Regions from separate parts of the Agarivorans sp. DSG3-1 genome, predicted to be linked through region 3. Evidence: predicted binding sites of a transcription regulator. Region 3 holds the regulator's gene; each other region holds the start of a gene.
The links. The regulator LexA, encoded in region 3, represses DNA repair genes until DNA is damaged. The targets are predictions, from matches to a motif close to TACTGTATNNNNATACAGTA.
Positions count from the first base shown of each region.

Region 1: the regulator LexA is predicted to act here: its motif matches at 4,137-4,156, upstream of ACLD71_RS09545 (SOS response-associated peptidase family protein).
Region 2: the regulator LexA is predicted to act here: its motif matches at 3,390-3,409, upstream of dinB (DNA polymerase IV).

Region 1 covers NZ_CP177241.1:2,015,519-2,020,958, reverse strand. Annotated here, with positions in the region: gene arcA (two-component system response regulator ArcA) at 454-1,164, shown strand; gene pykF (pyruvate kinase PykF) at 1,416-2,828, shown strand; gene ACLD71_RS09550 (gamma-glutamylcyclotransferase family protein) at 2,887-3,474, opposite strand; gene ACLD71_RS09545 (SOS response-associated peptidase family protein) at 3,523-4,092, opposite strand; gene ACLD71_RS09540 (methylglyoxal synthase) at 4,206-4,661, shown strand; gene ACLD71_RS09535 (super-infection exclusion protein B) at 4,670-5,308, opposite strand; gene dusA (tRNA dihydrouridine(20/20a) synthase DusA) at 5,425-5,440, opposite strand, start outside.
Region 2 covers NZ_CP177241.1:4,388,889-4,394,328, reverse strand. Annotated here, with positions in the region: gene ACLD71_RS20385 (diguanylate cyclase domain-containing protein) at 1-709, opposite strand, end outside; gene gloA (lactoylglutathione lyase) at 869-1,324, opposite strand; gene ACLD71_RS20375 (MOSC N-terminal beta barrel domain-containing protein) at 1,382-3,259, opposite strand; gene dinB (DNA polymerase IV) at 3,424-4,503, shown strand; gene ACLD71_RS20365 (SPFH domain-containing protein) at 4,509-5,440, opposite strand, start outside.
Region 3 covers NZ_CP177241.1:1,642,283-1,647,722, reverse strand. Annotated here, with positions in the region: gene ctaD (cytochrome c oxidase subunit I) at 1-859, opposite strand, end outside; gene coxB (cytochrome c oxidase subunit II) at 871-1,938, opposite strand; gene lexA (transcriptional repressor LexA) at 2,266-2,910, opposite strand; gene ACLD71_RS07720 (GNAT family N-acetyltransferase) at 3,027-3,524, shown strand; gene ACLD71_RS07715 (choice-of-anchor Q domain-containing protein) at 3,583-5,440, opposite strand, start outside.

The DNA of each region.
Region 1 (5,440 bases), 370 kb from region 3:
CGGATTCTCGTAACACTAAAAGGATTACTCACGGTAATTATCGCAAGCCTTTGATATTTAAAGTTAGCAATGACCCAAAAGATAGTGTTTTCATATAAAGTAAACATGTAGTTTATTTTCAGTATTGTCTTTTAAAAATCGTTAAAATGGTCAATTCCGATTGATTTGAATCAAAAGCACAGCAGAAAACGTAAGCTTTTTTCAGTCTCAAGTTGTTATATCACTGTTAAGCCCATAGAATATGTTTATTGCTTGTAACGAACAATGCATATAGAAGGTCTCATACGCCGATTTAACACGCGTTTCAGGCAAACTATTTGTCTATTTTTTTGCCATTCAACGGGTTTTAACACAAACTCAACATGGATTGAATTAAGTAGCGATTGCTTTGCACCTTTTATTTGAGCTACTTGTTCGCAAGCCCACTTATTCTAAACAGCATTGGGGAAGACCATGACACCGAATATTTTAATCGTCGAGGACGAATTGGTCACTCGTAACACGCTAAAAAGCACTTTTGAAGCCGAAGGCTATAACGTGTTTGAAGCTATCGACGGCAATGAAATGAATAGCGTGCTTGAAGCGCACTCTGTTCACTTAATTATCATGGATATTAACCTTCCTGGTAAAAACGGCTTGTTATTAGCACGCGAATTACGTGATCGTGAACAAATTGCCTTGATGTTCTTAACAGGCAGAGACAACGAAGTAGACAAAATTTTAGGCTTAGAAATTGGTGCAGATGACTACATTACTAAACCATTCAATCCTCGCGAGCTAACTATTCGAGCTCGCAACTTGTTAAACCGCACTGTAAATGGTCAAGCAGCCAATGAAGATAAAGGCTCTGTTGAAGAATATCGCTTCAACGGCTGGACCTTAGACATTAACAGTCGCTCTTTAGTAAGCCCTCATCAAGAAACCTACAAATTACCACGCAGCGAGTTTCGCGCAATGTTGCACTTTGTAGAAAACCCTGGGCAGATTCAAACCCGAGCTGACTTGCTTAAGAAGATGACAGGCCGTGAGCTTAAGCCACATGACCGGACTGTAGACGTTACCATTCGTCGAATTAGAAAACACTTCGAATCAATCCCCGAAACGCCAGAGATCATCGCGACTATTCACGGCGAAGGCTATCGTTTTTGTGGTGAAATTGAGTAAGCAATAAATGCTCAACAAAACCTCGCAGTTTCGCGAGGTTTTTTTATACTTGCTAGATGCTCAATAAATGAGCAGGCTGGCAAGGTTTTACAAATTCGAACAAATTACCAGCCACATTTACAGCCAATAAATCGACAATATTTTGATCGACATTCTGATTTGTAGTTATTTTTCTACATATCCTTTTGTGATCAATCTTGTATAATGTGCGCAGATTTTTTTACTAGCATCCTTAACGGAGAGTCACTTCAATGAAGAAAACCAAAATAGTTTGTACCATTGGTCCAAAAACTGAATCGGTAGAAATGCTAACTAAGTTAGTTGAATCAGGCATGAACGTAATGCGTCTTAACTTCTCTCACGGGGACTTTGCAGAGCACGGCACTCGCATCAACAACCTACGTGAAGTTATTAAGAACACGGGCAAATCTGCTGCTGTTTTATTGGATACTAAAGGTCCAGAAATCCGTACGATTAAACTAGCTGGCGGCGATGACGTAAGCTTAGTTGCAGGTCAAGAGTTCACATTCACTACTGACCAAACAATTATCGGCGACTCAACTCGCGTAGCGGTAACTTACCCTGGTTTAGCGGCTGACTTGAAAGTAGGCAACATCATCTTAGTAGATGACGGCCTAATCGAAATGGAAGTTATTGCTGTTTCTGACGACGAAGTTAAGTGTACTGTTCTTAACAACGGTGACCTAGGCGAAAACAAAGGTGTTAACCTTCCTGGCGTAATCGTTCAACTACCTGCACTTTCAGCTAAAGATAAAGGCGACTTAATCTTTGGTTGTGAGCAAGGCGTAGATTTCATCGCTGCATCTTTCATTCGTAAGAAAGAAGACGTACTAGAAATTCGTCAACTTCTTAAAGAGAATGGTGGCGACGCTATCCAAATCATCTCTAAAATCGAAAACCAAGAAGGCGTAGATAACTTCGACGAAATTTTAGAAGTATCTGACGGCATCATGGTTGCTCGTGGTGACTTAGGTGTTGAAATCCCAGTTGAAGAAGTAATCTTCGCTCAGAAAATGATGATTGAGAAATGTAACCGTGCTCGTAAGCTGGTTATCACTGCAACACAAATGCTTGACTCAATGATCAAAAACCCACGTCCAACTCGCGCTGAAGCGGGCGACGTTGCTAACGCAATCTTAGACGGTACTGATGCAGTAATGCTTTCTGGTGAGTCTGCTAAAGGTAAATACCCTGTAGAAGCGGTATCTATCATGGCAACTATTTGTGAGCGTACTGACGCAGTAATGCCTTCTAACCTAGATCCAGCACGTGATAGCGGTAAACTACGCATCACTGAAGCGGTATGTAAAGGTGCTGTTGAAGCGTCTGAGAAGCTAAGTGCTCCTCTTATCGTTGTGGCTACTGAAGGCGGTAAATCAGCTAAGTCTGTTCGTAAGTACTTCCCTAAAGCGAACATTTTAGCGATTACTACTAACACTAAAACATCTGCTCAACTTTGCTTGACTAAAGGTGTTTACCCACATGTTGTTGATAGCATTGAAAGCACTGACGCATTCTACGCTCTAGGTAAAGACCTAGCGATGGAATCTGGTCTTGCTAACAAAGGCGACATCATTGTGATGGTATCTGGTGCCTTAGTACCTTCTGGTACAACTAACACTTCTTCTGTACACGTACTGTAATTTTACGTTTACTGAATTGAAGTAAAAAAGGCGCCTTAGGCGCCTTTTTTTATGGCTGCTATTTACTCGGTTTTAGCTCAGCTAAATGCGCCATATCATTCAAGATTGAATCAATTTGATCCAAGGCTAAAGCACTCATGTTAATCGCCCGTGGATAAAGAGGTTGATGGCGATCATCCTGCCAATGATTTACCCAATAGTTAGTCGACAATAAAAACTCTCGTGCATATTCTTCATTTACCGCTAAACACCCACGTAAACATACATCTAAGTAGGTTTGTAAAATGGGGCTGTTCGTTTGTGGGTGCCAATACTCCTTTGCCACATAGGTATAGATCTTAACAACTTCACCGGGCAAATCGTCGAGCAAATCAAGTTGTTGAACATCAAGCAATACACGGTCGTAGTCTTGTTCTCGCTTATCTAACTCTGGCAAGAATGTCTCGTCAAACGGAATCAGTACCCCGTTTACGCTAGCATTACTATCTGGAGTAATGACTACGGCAGAACGGTCTTCGGCACTCTTTAAACCGCTCCAATAACGCTGATACCCGTGTAAGCGCGCCGCATAGGCATGTTCTCCGGGAAAGGTGCACTGGCGGCAATCAGTATCAATTAAACTGCCATAACCAAAAATGTAAATCATCGCTCACTCCGATTAAAAAATAGTATCGCTGACTTTATCGCGAACAAACTAAAACAAACCTAGCTGCGGGCTATTGCTAGAGACATGATAATGAAACTGTTGAGGTTTAGATTGAGACGCTTGACCAGCAAGCCAAGCTAATCCGCTTTCTAACTCAAACAATAAAGGCATACGGTGATGGTATTGCGTTAATTGACTGCTCGCATTTTGAGTTAGCACTACCAACCGAGCTTGCTCATGTTGGTGTTGGCGAATATACAAAGCGCCTAATAACAGCAAGTGGCTATGGTCTAGACGAAATTCGAAACGTTCCTGATTGCGCCACTCATGCCAGGCTTTAACGGGAAGTAAACAACGCTGATTTAACCAAGCTTGGCTAAACATTGCTTTATCTGCAGCGGTTTCTGCCCGAGCATTAATGATTAACTGGCTCGTTTGAGAATGCTGAACTCCCCAGAGATAGTGTTCACAAGTTAGTTTTCCTTGCGTAAAAGTTATCGCAGGCAAAGACTCGCGGGGTCGATATTGCTTAGTTTCACCAAAATCTAAAAATAACGAATCTACGCCAATTACTTGTCGTATTTCGTATTCACCACCAATCATCACACTGCCGCACACGTTTTGCGATCCCTACCCTTATGTTCTGTCTGCTATCGCTAGCTAATAGTAAATACAAACAGTAACATAATCTGCAGTAAAGGCTTTCAATCTAAGAGTATTTAAGAGGTAGCATGGATACAACAACTCGCAAAATGCACGAGCGAAAACGCATTGCCTTAGTGGCTCATGATCATAAAAAGAGCGCGCTAATAAAATGGGCTAAGATCCACCAAAAAGCATTAGTACAACATCAGTTATTTGGCACTGGTACTACCGGCACTTTATTATCACAACAGGGCTTTGAGGTAGAAGCACTATTAAGTGGCCCAATGGGCGGTGACCAACAACTGGGAGCGATGATCGCGGAAGGGAAAATAGATTTAATGATCTTTTTCTGGGATCCATTAGATGCGGTACCTCATGACCCAGATGTAAAAGCCTTGCTGCGCTTGGCTGCGGTATGGAACATTCCTATGGCAACAAACCAAGCAACGGCTGACTTTATCTTAGCCAGCCGTCATTTCAATCAGGAGTTTTCGGTAGATGTTCCTGACTATGCAGGTTACCTGAAACAACGCACAAAATAAGCAGCACGTTATGCGGCTGTTTGGCTCTCTGCTTCACCCGCTCGGATCCTAAATAACTTCCCCGAGTGAGTACGGTTAGCTTTGTAGTCAGGCTGTAAAAAGCGAGGGCGAATTGATTTTAAATGCTCAATCTGTTCCTCGTTTAATTTACCCACTGGCAACCCCAAGGCTTTGTAACTTAATAATGGTCGTGCTGCCAAGTTAATCATCATGTCAACGTTACTACGCTGTTCTTGCACATGCTGCTGATTAATCGGTTTAAGTACCCCATTCTCCAATAAGTTAACCACTGCCGGTTCCTTGAGAGGCAAACTTAAAACACTGCGTCGAGCAATAATAAACTCACGTAGAATCGCTCGTTCAGAATGATCTAAACACGCAACCATTGACGACAAACGCTGTAGCTCTTTGCGATGTTGAACTGCCCCACTTAAGCTAGTCACTAATAGCAGCAAGCCACGGCTAATAAAATAGGCTAAACCCACTACACAACTAAAAGTAAGCACTAAGCTCAGTTGACTATTTATGCTGGCTTCGGGTAGCCATTGGTTTGGTATCATTAACAGCAAACCACTAGCGATTAGTAGCCACGCCATTAAAATGTCTAATACCCCCCAACGGGCGATTAAACGACTTAAAAATTCCATTGTTTCACTCTCCTGACAAAAAGCTGACTCTTCGCAGGTAGTGATAGCAAGGGCTATGCCAGATAACAAACTGGCCGCATTAAGCGGCCAGTTTTTAACGATAAAGCGAGCTGTATTTACGCGTCTTGATGC
Region 2 (5,440 bases), 2.1 Mb from region 3:
CGTCACCACCAATCCGTCCACACTTCCCGTGAGCAGGACTGTTGTTTTGAATCTGTGCCGCGCAAGCCTTAAGAATATGATCTCCTGCGGTATGGCCATGTTGGTCGTTAATTGGTTTAAATTTGTCTAAATCAATAAACATTAAGGTGCCGCCTTCATCCCCAATGTTTTGGCAGTAGTCATTAAACTGCGCTTCAAAGGCATGGCGGTTTAGCAGGCCAGTTAAGTTATCTTGATGGGCCAGTTTCGATAAACGATGTTGATCCAAGCGCAACTGGGTAACATCGATATGGGTACCAATCACTCTTAGCGGGTGGTTATCGTCATCATATTGTTGAACGGTGCCGCGGTCTTTTATCCAGCGAGTACTGCCGTCTTGGTGAAGCATCCTATATTCAATATTGTACTCATCACTATGGCCATGAATCATCGAGTCAAAGGCTTTTATCGCCAGCTCTTTATCTTCTGGGTGAAGATTAGACTTCCAGTTTTCGTATAGCGCTTCTTGTTTTGTGGCGGATATACCACAAATTTTTCCGTATTCAGAATTGTAAAGGCTCAGCCGTCCACTAGGGATATGTTGCTCCCATAGTACTAAACCACTGTCATTTAAGGTGATATTGAGAAGATTTTTGGTGTCTTGTAACTGGTGGGTCAGTTGACGATTTTTCTCTCTTAATTGAGCGATAATCTTGTCGCTTTCATCCATAAATTCGACTTTACAATAGTTTTACAATTGTAAGCAGCATATCAAAAAATGGTATGTCATTCCCATACAACTTTTGACTGCTCGGTCAAATAAACCAAGTGATTCACTTTTTTTTGGTGTATCACTTGGTTTACATATGGTGTTAGTGTCTGCTGAAGATTACCATGAACCCGTACTAGGCATAGACAACCAAGGTTCTTGTGCAGGCAAAGACTCGCCTTGCTGTAATAGTTCTACTGAAATACCATCAGGCGATACTACAAATGCCATGTGGCCATCACGAGGCGGGCGGTTAATGGTAACGCCGGCATTTTGTAGCTTTTCGCATAAGCCGTAAATATCTTCTACCGATACTGCAATATGACCAAAGTTACGACCACCGCTGTAGCTTTCTTGATTGCCATTTTCGTCTGGCCAGTTGTAAGTAAGCTCTAGGCAAGGTGCGTCTTCGGCTTTTACGCGGGCTAAGTCTTCATCTGCGGCCAAGTAAATTAAAGAGAAGCGACCTTGTTCGCTCTCGTAGCGACGGGCTTCGGTCATCCCTAACAAGTTGCAATAAAAGTTAAGTGATTCATCGAGGTCTTTTACTCGAACCATGGTGTGAAGAAACTTCATTTTTATCTTCCTATCGTATGTAAACGTTTATAAATTTATGAGTTACTGAATGTCATATTAGTCTTGAGTAATACAAACATCGCTTGTTGGAATACAACTGCAGCTAAGAATAAAGCCCTGTTGTTTTTCATCGTCGGTTAAGCCGCTATCTTCCAATATCTTAACGTCACCACTTTGCAGTTTTACTTTACAGCTTCCACAAAATCCTCCGCGGCAAGAATAGCTTAAGTTTAAACCAGCCTGTTCGGCTTGCTCTAATAAGTTCTGCTGATTATTGCCTTGAACATAAGTATCCCAGCTATCAAACAGAATATTGACAGGTTTGGTCTCCACCTTCTCTGTGAGCTGGTGGCCAAAGCTTTCTTCAAAGTAATCTGACTCGTACACCCCAAGAGCTAGTAGCTGCTCTTTCGCGCTTTGCATAAAGGCTTGTGGGCCACAAACAAACACTGTTCGCTGATCTAAATCAGCAATGTCCATTAACATACCGCGATTTAAGCGGCCTTGGTAACCTTGCCAATTGGCTGGGGCATTCTGAGTAAGGGTGTAGCGAATACTGCAGTGTTTAAAGTTATTGCTGAGCTGGGCTAGCTCCGCTTCGGCAATTAAGTCCTGCTCGCTATGGGCACTGTGTAAAAACACGATGTCTTTTTCGATATTCATGTCACTTAAGTAACGAAGCATCGATAGCATAGGCGTTATGCCACTGCCAGCAGACAGCAATAGCAGCTTTTGGTTGTTACTTTGCTCTAGGTGGAAGTCGCCACTTGGCGCGTGAGTGTTTAAGTGCATACCCGGTTTAAGGTTATCGTGCAGCCAGTTAGACGCTTGGCCGCCGGTCACTCGTTTTACGGTAATGGCTAAGCGATAAGGGCGGCTAGGTGAGCTTGATAAGGTGTAATTACGATGAACAGGCTTGCCGTCGATCTCAAGTTCAAGCCCCATGTATTGGCCGGGTAGGTAAGTAGCTTGTAAATGTTTAGGTGGCTCAAAGACAAAGGTTTTTACATCGTGGGTATCTTGCTGAACTGCAATGCAACTTAGCTTAACCGCCTCACCTTGCTGCCACTGTTGAGCTGAGGGAGTGCTGTTAGCTTGCCGTTTTTCAGAGGTATCTGGATATACCTCTGCTTGGCGCGTTTCTAGTACTTCAATGCTGTCGTACAAGCTGATTTTGCCACTATTTAGAGCCACAACATTTTGCCCAAAATACACATTGCCGCCGTCTCCTTGGCGATATTTGGCGAAGGTAGCAAGCGGCTCTTTATTCGGATGAAATTGACCACTGGCTTGGTCGAGAGTTGTGAATATACAGCGAGAACAAGGGTTTTGTACTTCAAATTCAACTTCACCAATTTTAAAGCGCTTCCAACCATCTTCGGCAAAAGCCTCGGTATTTTTTACCACAATGTTAGGGCGAAACTGTTCCATACAGTGAATAGCGCTAGAGCGCAAATTGAGATCCTCAAGCGACGCTTCAGAAATCAGTAGCAATGGATAGCCATCGGCAAAAGAAACCTGACTCTCTCGTTGTTTTACTTTGCGCTGAGATTGCTGACCAAAAAACACCAAGTGACAAGGTTCGCCTAAATACTCACTAAACCAAGCATCGTAAGAGCGGTGGCAATGTTGCGCTTGTACGCTGTCTTTCCAAATCATTACCTCACGGTAATCCTCTGAGAACTCGCTATAAACAATATCAAGCGCTGCCATATTAGGTGCGCGCAAATGCAAACCATCGCGATTTAGCGCGCTATGGACTTGTGCCAATTTAGGGTGAGTTCTCGCGGTAATCTGTATGCCGTCTGGCTGGCAAACAACAAATCGGCGGTCAAAAGCTAAACCGTGTTCCTCAACATAAGCATGATTAAGGTGGATACCGGCCGTTGATTTAATGGGATAAACACTCAGTTGGCTTAGTCGTGCATCACTCACAGTTTTACTTCCTTCAGCAAATTGGTTTTTCAATACTACTCAAGCTCTTGCGTTCAAGCCATAGTAATTTGGCTGGTTAGCATGCTAAAAACTGCTCAGTGTTACTTGGTAATTCCGCATATCAGCTTTATACTGTTTGTATATACAGTTATGAGTGCGGCATATTGACAACACCAGCTTCAATTCAGCGTAAGATTATCCATGTAGACATGGATTGTTTTTATGCGGCTGTGGAAATGCGTGACCAGCCAGAGTTAGCCAATGTGCCGCTGGCTGTTGGTGGCATGCGTAGTGGTCGAGGGGTATTAACCACCTGCAATTACATTGCTCGCCAATATGGCATTCGCTCGGCGATGCCAACTCATAAGGCTATGCAGCTTTGTCCTGATTTAGTGCTAGTGCCGCCACGTATGGCCGCCTATCAAGACGCCAGCCAACAAGTGCAGGCAATTTTTCATGATTATGCTGACGCAATAGAGCCATTATCTCTCGATGAAGCCTACCTAGACGTAACCAGTAGCCAAGCCTGCCGTGGTTCAGCCACCTTAATTGCCGAGCAAATTAGGCAAGATATCTTTGATAAAACCGGTTTAACTGCTTCGGCTGGAGTCGCTCCTGTGAAATTTCTTGCCAAAATTGCTTCAGACTTAAACAAACCCAATGGTTTATTTGTGATTAAACCTGAGCAAGTAAGCGAATTTATTGAAACCTTAGCCCTAGAAAAAATTTCTGGTGTAGGCAAAGTGAGCATTGAAAAACTGCATCACCAAGGGCTTTACACGGGGGGAGATATTCGTCGTGCCGAGCGAGATAAACTAAAACAAATTTTTGGCAAGTTTGGTGAGATGTTATGGATGCGTTGCCAAGGCGTGGACGAGCGGGCGGTCAGTAACGACCGGCAACGTAAATCAGTAGCGGTGGAGCGTACCTTTGCGCAAGACGAAGGTGACCAAGGTATTTTGGTGGAACGTTTAATGGCTTTGCTGCCAGAGTTAAAACGCCGCAGTGAAAAGCACCTTAAACAAGCCAAAATGAATAAATTAGGCGTAAAAGTGAAATTCGCTGATTTTCAGCAAACCACCAAAGAGAAGCAATGCCAACAGATTGATGAAACAACCTTATTGGAGTTGTTTAACGAAGCGCTAGCAAGAGGTAAGGGCAAAGCCGTACGATTGATTGGTTTGCATATTGGTCTAGCGCCAGAGCAGCAAAACCAGTCACCGCAACTGATTTTGCCGTTTTAGTTCTGTTATTTAGTGATCTCGCGGTCGTAACTTAATCGCTTAGCGGCATCTAGTGTCAGCATTTGCATAAAGGCACGAGTTTCTGCATCGCTGCCTGATGGTGTGCCTGAATTACCCCCTGCACCAAATACGTTGGTGGGCACATTACGTTTAGCAAAAGCATCAGCCCAAAGCGCTTGAATTTTCACTTCTGCTTCCAGCTTTTGCGCCAAGGCGTTATCGGCTTCTAAAATCACTCGTTTTTGGTAGGCTTCAGCTTCGGCCAATGTTTGCTGGGTTTCGGCTTCAATACGCGCTTTTTCTAAATTGATTTCAGCGGTTTCTTTAGAAATTTTCGCTTGAGCTTTTAATTTTTCAGCATTGGTAATCGCTAACTGCTTATCAGTTTGTGCTTCAGTGGTTTTTTGTATTTGCTCTACTTTCGCTTTGGCCTGACGTTCGGCAACTTCACGCTCACCGCGAGCAATGGCTAACAAACGTTGCTCTTCCTCTTGAACACGTTGCTCTCTGGCGATTGCTCGGTCGGCTGATGCCTTTTGTTTTAATTGCATACGCTCGATAAATTTAGCATTAGGGCGCATATCGGTGATGAGAGCAGATACTACGGTTACCCCAAAATCGGTGAACCGTTGTGATTTACGTAAAGGTAGTCCGTCTTCCCCAAGTACTTTATTTACCACAAAAACGGTTTTGCTATTATCGCCATACTCATCTTGGTCGGTACCTAAAGCGGCATTAGCACTGCCTGTTGATTGTTTAGAATGAATGATAATTTCTTCTCGTTTAACCAATAAAATACCGCTGTTCATTTGGTTTTCAAATTCAGAGTTGAATTCGGTGCGTCCGCCTGCGTAATACTCCTCAGCTGCCATTAAAGACGCGTTGGCTTGCAAGGTTTCTTTAAATGCAGGAATGAGGGCGGTGCGTAGCAAGTTTT
Region 3 (5,440 bases):
AAGAATAACCAAACAGCGGTTTGCGAGAGAACGCGGGAACAATTGCCGAGATAATGCCAAAGGAGGGCAGAATCATAATGTAAACTTCAGGATGGCCGAAGAACCAGAAAATATGCTGGAACAACACCGGGTCCCCCCCTCCCGCAGCATCAAAGAAGGAGGTTCCAAAGTATTTATCAGTTAACACCATTGTCACCGCCCCCGCCAATACCGGCATTACCGCTATCAGCAAAAAGGCCGTAATAAACCAAGTCCATACAAACAACGGCAGCTTCATGTAGGTCATACCTGGGGCGCGTAAGTTCATAATGGTAACAATCACGTTAATCGCTCCCATGATCGAACTTATCCCCATAATATGTATCGCAAACACAAATAGGGCGGTGCTGTCTGGGCTGTACTTAGTTGATAACGGAGCGTAAAAAGTCCAACCAAAATTGGGGCCGCCACCTTCCATAAACAGCGATGCCAACAGAATGCTGAAGGCAAAGGGTAAAATCCAGAAGCTCCAGTTATTCATGCGTGGCAAAGCCATATCCGGCGCGCCAATCATCATTGGTACTAACCAGTTAGCTAAGCCCGTAAAGGCTGGCATCACCGCACCAAATACCATGATAAGGCCATGCACCGTAGTCATTTGATTAAAGAAATTAGGCTCAACCAGTTGCAAGCCTGGTTGGAACAGCTCGGCGCGAATAATCATCGCCATGGCTCCACCAACAATAAACATGGCAAAGCTGAACCATAAGTACATTGAACCAATGTCTTTATGGTTGGTGGTTAGTACCCAACGCATTAATCCGCGAGGGGCATGGTGGTGTTCTTCATGGTCTGAGTGAACGTCACTAATCGTGCTCATTGTCTGTCTCCCTACTGCGCTGCGTTTTGCACGGCCACAACATCCTTGGCCTGCACTAAGTCACCCGTATCATTACCCCAAGCATTTCGCTCATAAGTAATCACCGCAGCTAGCTCTTTCAAACCAAGCTGTTTACCAAAGGCTTGCATGGCTGTGCCAGGCTCGCCATTTACCACCACTTCAATATGTTTAGTCACATCACCTAACGCGATTGGACTGTCTTTTAAAGCGGGGAACACGCCAGGTAAACCTAAGCCGTTAACTTGGTGACAAGCAGCACAGCTTTTCTCATACACTTTTTCGCCTAACGACATCAGCTCATCTTGCTGCATCGTCATGGCCACCAGTTCTAGCTCTTGCGCTTGCTTGGCTAAATAGGCAGCTTCTTTCTCTGCCAACCAAGCATCATATTCGGCTTGGGGTTTGGCAATGACAACAATAGGCATAAAGCCATGGTCTTTTCCACATAGCTCAGCACATTGGCCACGGTAAATGCCGGGTTTATCAATGATGGTCCATGCTTCGTTAATAAAACCTGGGTTAGCATCTTTTTTAACTGCAAAGTCAGGCACCCACCAAGAGTGAATAACGTCTTCAGAGGTCATGAGGAAGCGGACTTTTTTACCGATTGGCAATACGAGGGGGTGGTCAACTTCAAGCAAATAGTTTTTGCGCTTTTCCAGTTTGCCGTTTACTTCATCCCAATCAGATGCCATTACACTGTAAAACTCTAAATCTTGGTCAAAGTACTTGTAGTGCCACTTCCACTGGGAACCTGTCACTTGAATGGTAATGTCGGCATCGGAAGGGTCTTCCATTGCCAGTAAGGTTTTAGTGGCTGGAATCGCCATGCCTATCAAAATGATAAAGGGAATAATGGTCCAAATAATTTCCACTTTAGTGCTTTCGTGGAATTGAGCAGGAACCGCTCCTTTGGATTTACGGTGATGGTAAATCGACCAAAACATAGCGCCAAATACCAAAACACCAATGGCACAACAAATATAGAAAATTGTCATGTGCAAGCCATAAACTTGCTCACTGATGGCAGTAACACCAGGACGTAAATTAAAAGACATCTCTTGCGCAAACAAATGCGACGAAAAAAATGTCAGCAATAATAGCTGAATCCATCGGCCCACAGCGCTCTCCTTTGCAGTAGCCAACGACAACAACTTTCCATGCTAGGAAAGTAGCTGCGAATAAAGGGAAAATCCCCACCCCAAAAGCATAGGCTATTACAGCTAAATACAACCTACTGCTTATAAATTAACCCCTAAGTTAAAGAAATGTAAATACATTGTTGAGATTTTTGTGGATAAAGACAAAAGATGTGATGCTAACGACAAAAGCCCAAATCAGAGTGATTTGGGCTTCAAAATGGGGAACTTATTGTTGAATAAGGCTTACATCCAATCGGCAGTGCGAATAATACCTACCGCTAAACCTTCTATTTCGATGTTCTGATATTCAAGATCAACTTCAATGGTTGATAACTCTTCATTCTCAGGATGTAAGTACACCATCTTGCCGTCACGCTCAAAACGTTTAACCGTAACATCTTCATCTAAACGAGCCACAACCACCTGTCCATTGTGTACCTCGGTAGTTTTATGCACGGCTAATAAATCACCATCCATAATGCCGATATCTTTCATGCTCATGCCCTGTACTCGCAGTAAATAATCGGCATGCGGATTAAATAAGTTAGCATCTACGGCGTAATGAGATTCAACGTGCTCCTGCGCCAAAATAGGCTCACCCGCAGCAACTTGCCCGATTAACGGCAAGCCTGGCTCGGGTTCTACAGTGGCTTCATTCGCGCTAGCCGGCAAGTACGCTTCGCTAATACGGATCCCTCGCGACGCACCAGGAATCATTTCAATCGCACCTTTTTTAGCTAAAGCTCTAAGGTGTTCTTCTGCTGCATTAGCCGAGCGGAATCCTAGTTCTTTAGCAATTTCGGCACGCGTTGGAGGCATACCAGTATCGTTAATATGGCGGCGAATAAGTTCAAACACTTCTGTTTGGCGGGGCGTTAAGGGCTTCATAGTCTACCTGTAAGTTTATACAGCACACTGTTAGTATATACAGCATACATTTTGACGCAAGGTTTTATCTTAATTCTGATTTTGTTACTGTTGATTCAAAGTGATAGGAGGCAATAATGACCCTTGAGATAATCGAAATATCAGCCCAATATGACCAAGATCTACAGCGAATAATCAAACAGGTTGGCCAAGAATATGGCGCGGTAGGAGAAGGCTTTGGCCCCTCTGATGCTGAAGTCGATAATATGAGTCAGCACTATACACAGCAAAATCGTAGTAGATATGTGGTCGCTTTGTTAGATGGCAAGGTCGTTGGCGGCTGCGGCATTGCGCCTTTTGCCGATAGTAAAGATACCAGTGAGTTAAAAAAGTTATTTTTGCTAGAAGAAGGTAGAGGCCAAGGTCTCGGTAAAAAGCTCTCTTTAGCCTGCCTAGCATTTGCCTTAGAGCAGGGATTTTCTCGCTGTTACCTAGACACGCTTAGCAATATGTCGGCAGCGATTAAACTATACGAAGGCCTCGGTTTTAAACACTTATCCGCACCTTTACAAGGTACAGCCCATAATGGCTGCAATGTTTGGATGCTAAAGCAACTTTTAAAGCAGGGAACTTAACAATAGCGCTAATCCTGACAGGATAGCGCTATCGAAATTTTCTTTTGAAAAAAACTTACTATTGCTGAAGCTCAAATGCACCAATATCTACGCCCGCACCTGATATCCTTGCACTTCCTGCTAAATCCTTACTCGGTAGCTCAAGGTTATCAACACCAGTATCAATGGCCTCGCTAGTCAAATTCAAACTGAAGTCACTCTCTAGCCCTTGAGAGATCTTGTCGCTTACAATGTTACTTTCGTTCACAAACTCACTATTATTTAGTAGCTCTGTAAAACGAGATGAAAACAAGTTATGACGAGTAACGCTTTGCTCACCGCTAACGCTAAATACTGAACCATCGAGTTCTGAGTCATCAACACTCTCTAAGTTGTCCGTCAGTGCGACAATATTGTTTTCAAAAACAATGGCGGATAATGGAAAGAGCGAGTGGTCACTAAAGAAAGAATACATATCTATTAGAGTATTATTGCTTACTTTTACAGATTCTTTAAGCTGCTCTGATTCTGCTTGACCCAGTGAGTTTCCAATTAGCGTCGCTCGGCTGTTTTGCAAAACAATAAGATTATTGTTCACCGATGAGCCCGGCGGTAAGTTAATAAGTGCACCATTCGTGTCTTTCACATTTATGGAGTTGTGAGTAATTCGTATAGGCTTATCTGAAGTAATCATTGAGCCGCGATAACCAGAAATGTGGATAGCACTGTTAACAATACTCCCCCCGCTCACCTTTATTGCACTGTCTGTATCAGCAATAACGTGTAGATTTAGACCATCAATGTGTAACTCAGAAGTACTGGTTATCGAGGCTCCATCTGCATAAGCACCTGACTTTAACCACAATTCTGTATTAGCATCCCCTTTCAAGGTTAAGTTTCTATCAAAAGTAACGCTACCACTGTAGATCCCAGGCGCTATGTTTAATATCGTCTCACCAACTTCTAGCTCAACAGCTTGAGCCTTCAACTCCGCCATCGATGAAGTAATCGCGAGCAAACTTGAAAACTGTTGCTCATACACCAAGCTACCATCTTTGTAGTCTTTCACATTGATGCCAATACTCACTTTTCCATGAGCACTTGGTTTAGATAGCACCAGTTCGACAGAAGGATTACGAAAAGATGGCACATCACACTGAACTAACTTAGAAGAAAAGGTGCACACCATTTCATCGTCTAAAACATTAATTCCAACAATCTCCATTCCCAATGAACTGCTTGGTAAACTAATATCTAAAGCCTGCTCTAGATAGCGACTGCTATCGATTTCTAATTTATAGAAGAACTCATCTTTGATGTCGTCTAAAACAACCGCAAAATCGTTAGCATTAATCCTGCTTTCTGTATAAGGTCGTTGGTGAAGTGTTAGACTGCGTGAAAACGAAGGTTCTTCCTGTGCTGAAGTCATTAGTGGGTTATTAAAATCAAGTGCAATTTTATGCTTCGTTTCACCTACGTCTAGACTTCTATTTTTAAACTCTAATATAGCTAAATCTAAGTTTTCGAGAGGGTGGTTTTGGTAACCTATAAAATCTGAATAATCTGTGACATTACACTTTAGTAAATTATTTTCTATAGAACAGTGGTCACTTTCTTCAATATTCCATTCGATAGTTTCCGGGAAACTCACTGTAAACGAAAAATCGCTGATCGCATCAGCTAAACGTTTATCTATATTTCCAAATAACCGTAACGTGTAACTGGAACTTTCAAGCCCAACCAATGTATCTATAAACGAGTTAGGTATACCGATGTTGATAGAAGGTTTAGACGTTGCATCTACAGGAGAAGAATCAATACCAACAAACTCTAAATAATTCGACCACCCATCTCCATCGTCATCATCCTCTCCATTTGCTTCAAGATGGTCAAGCCCATAATAAATCTCCCAACCATCCCACATTCCATCACCGTCG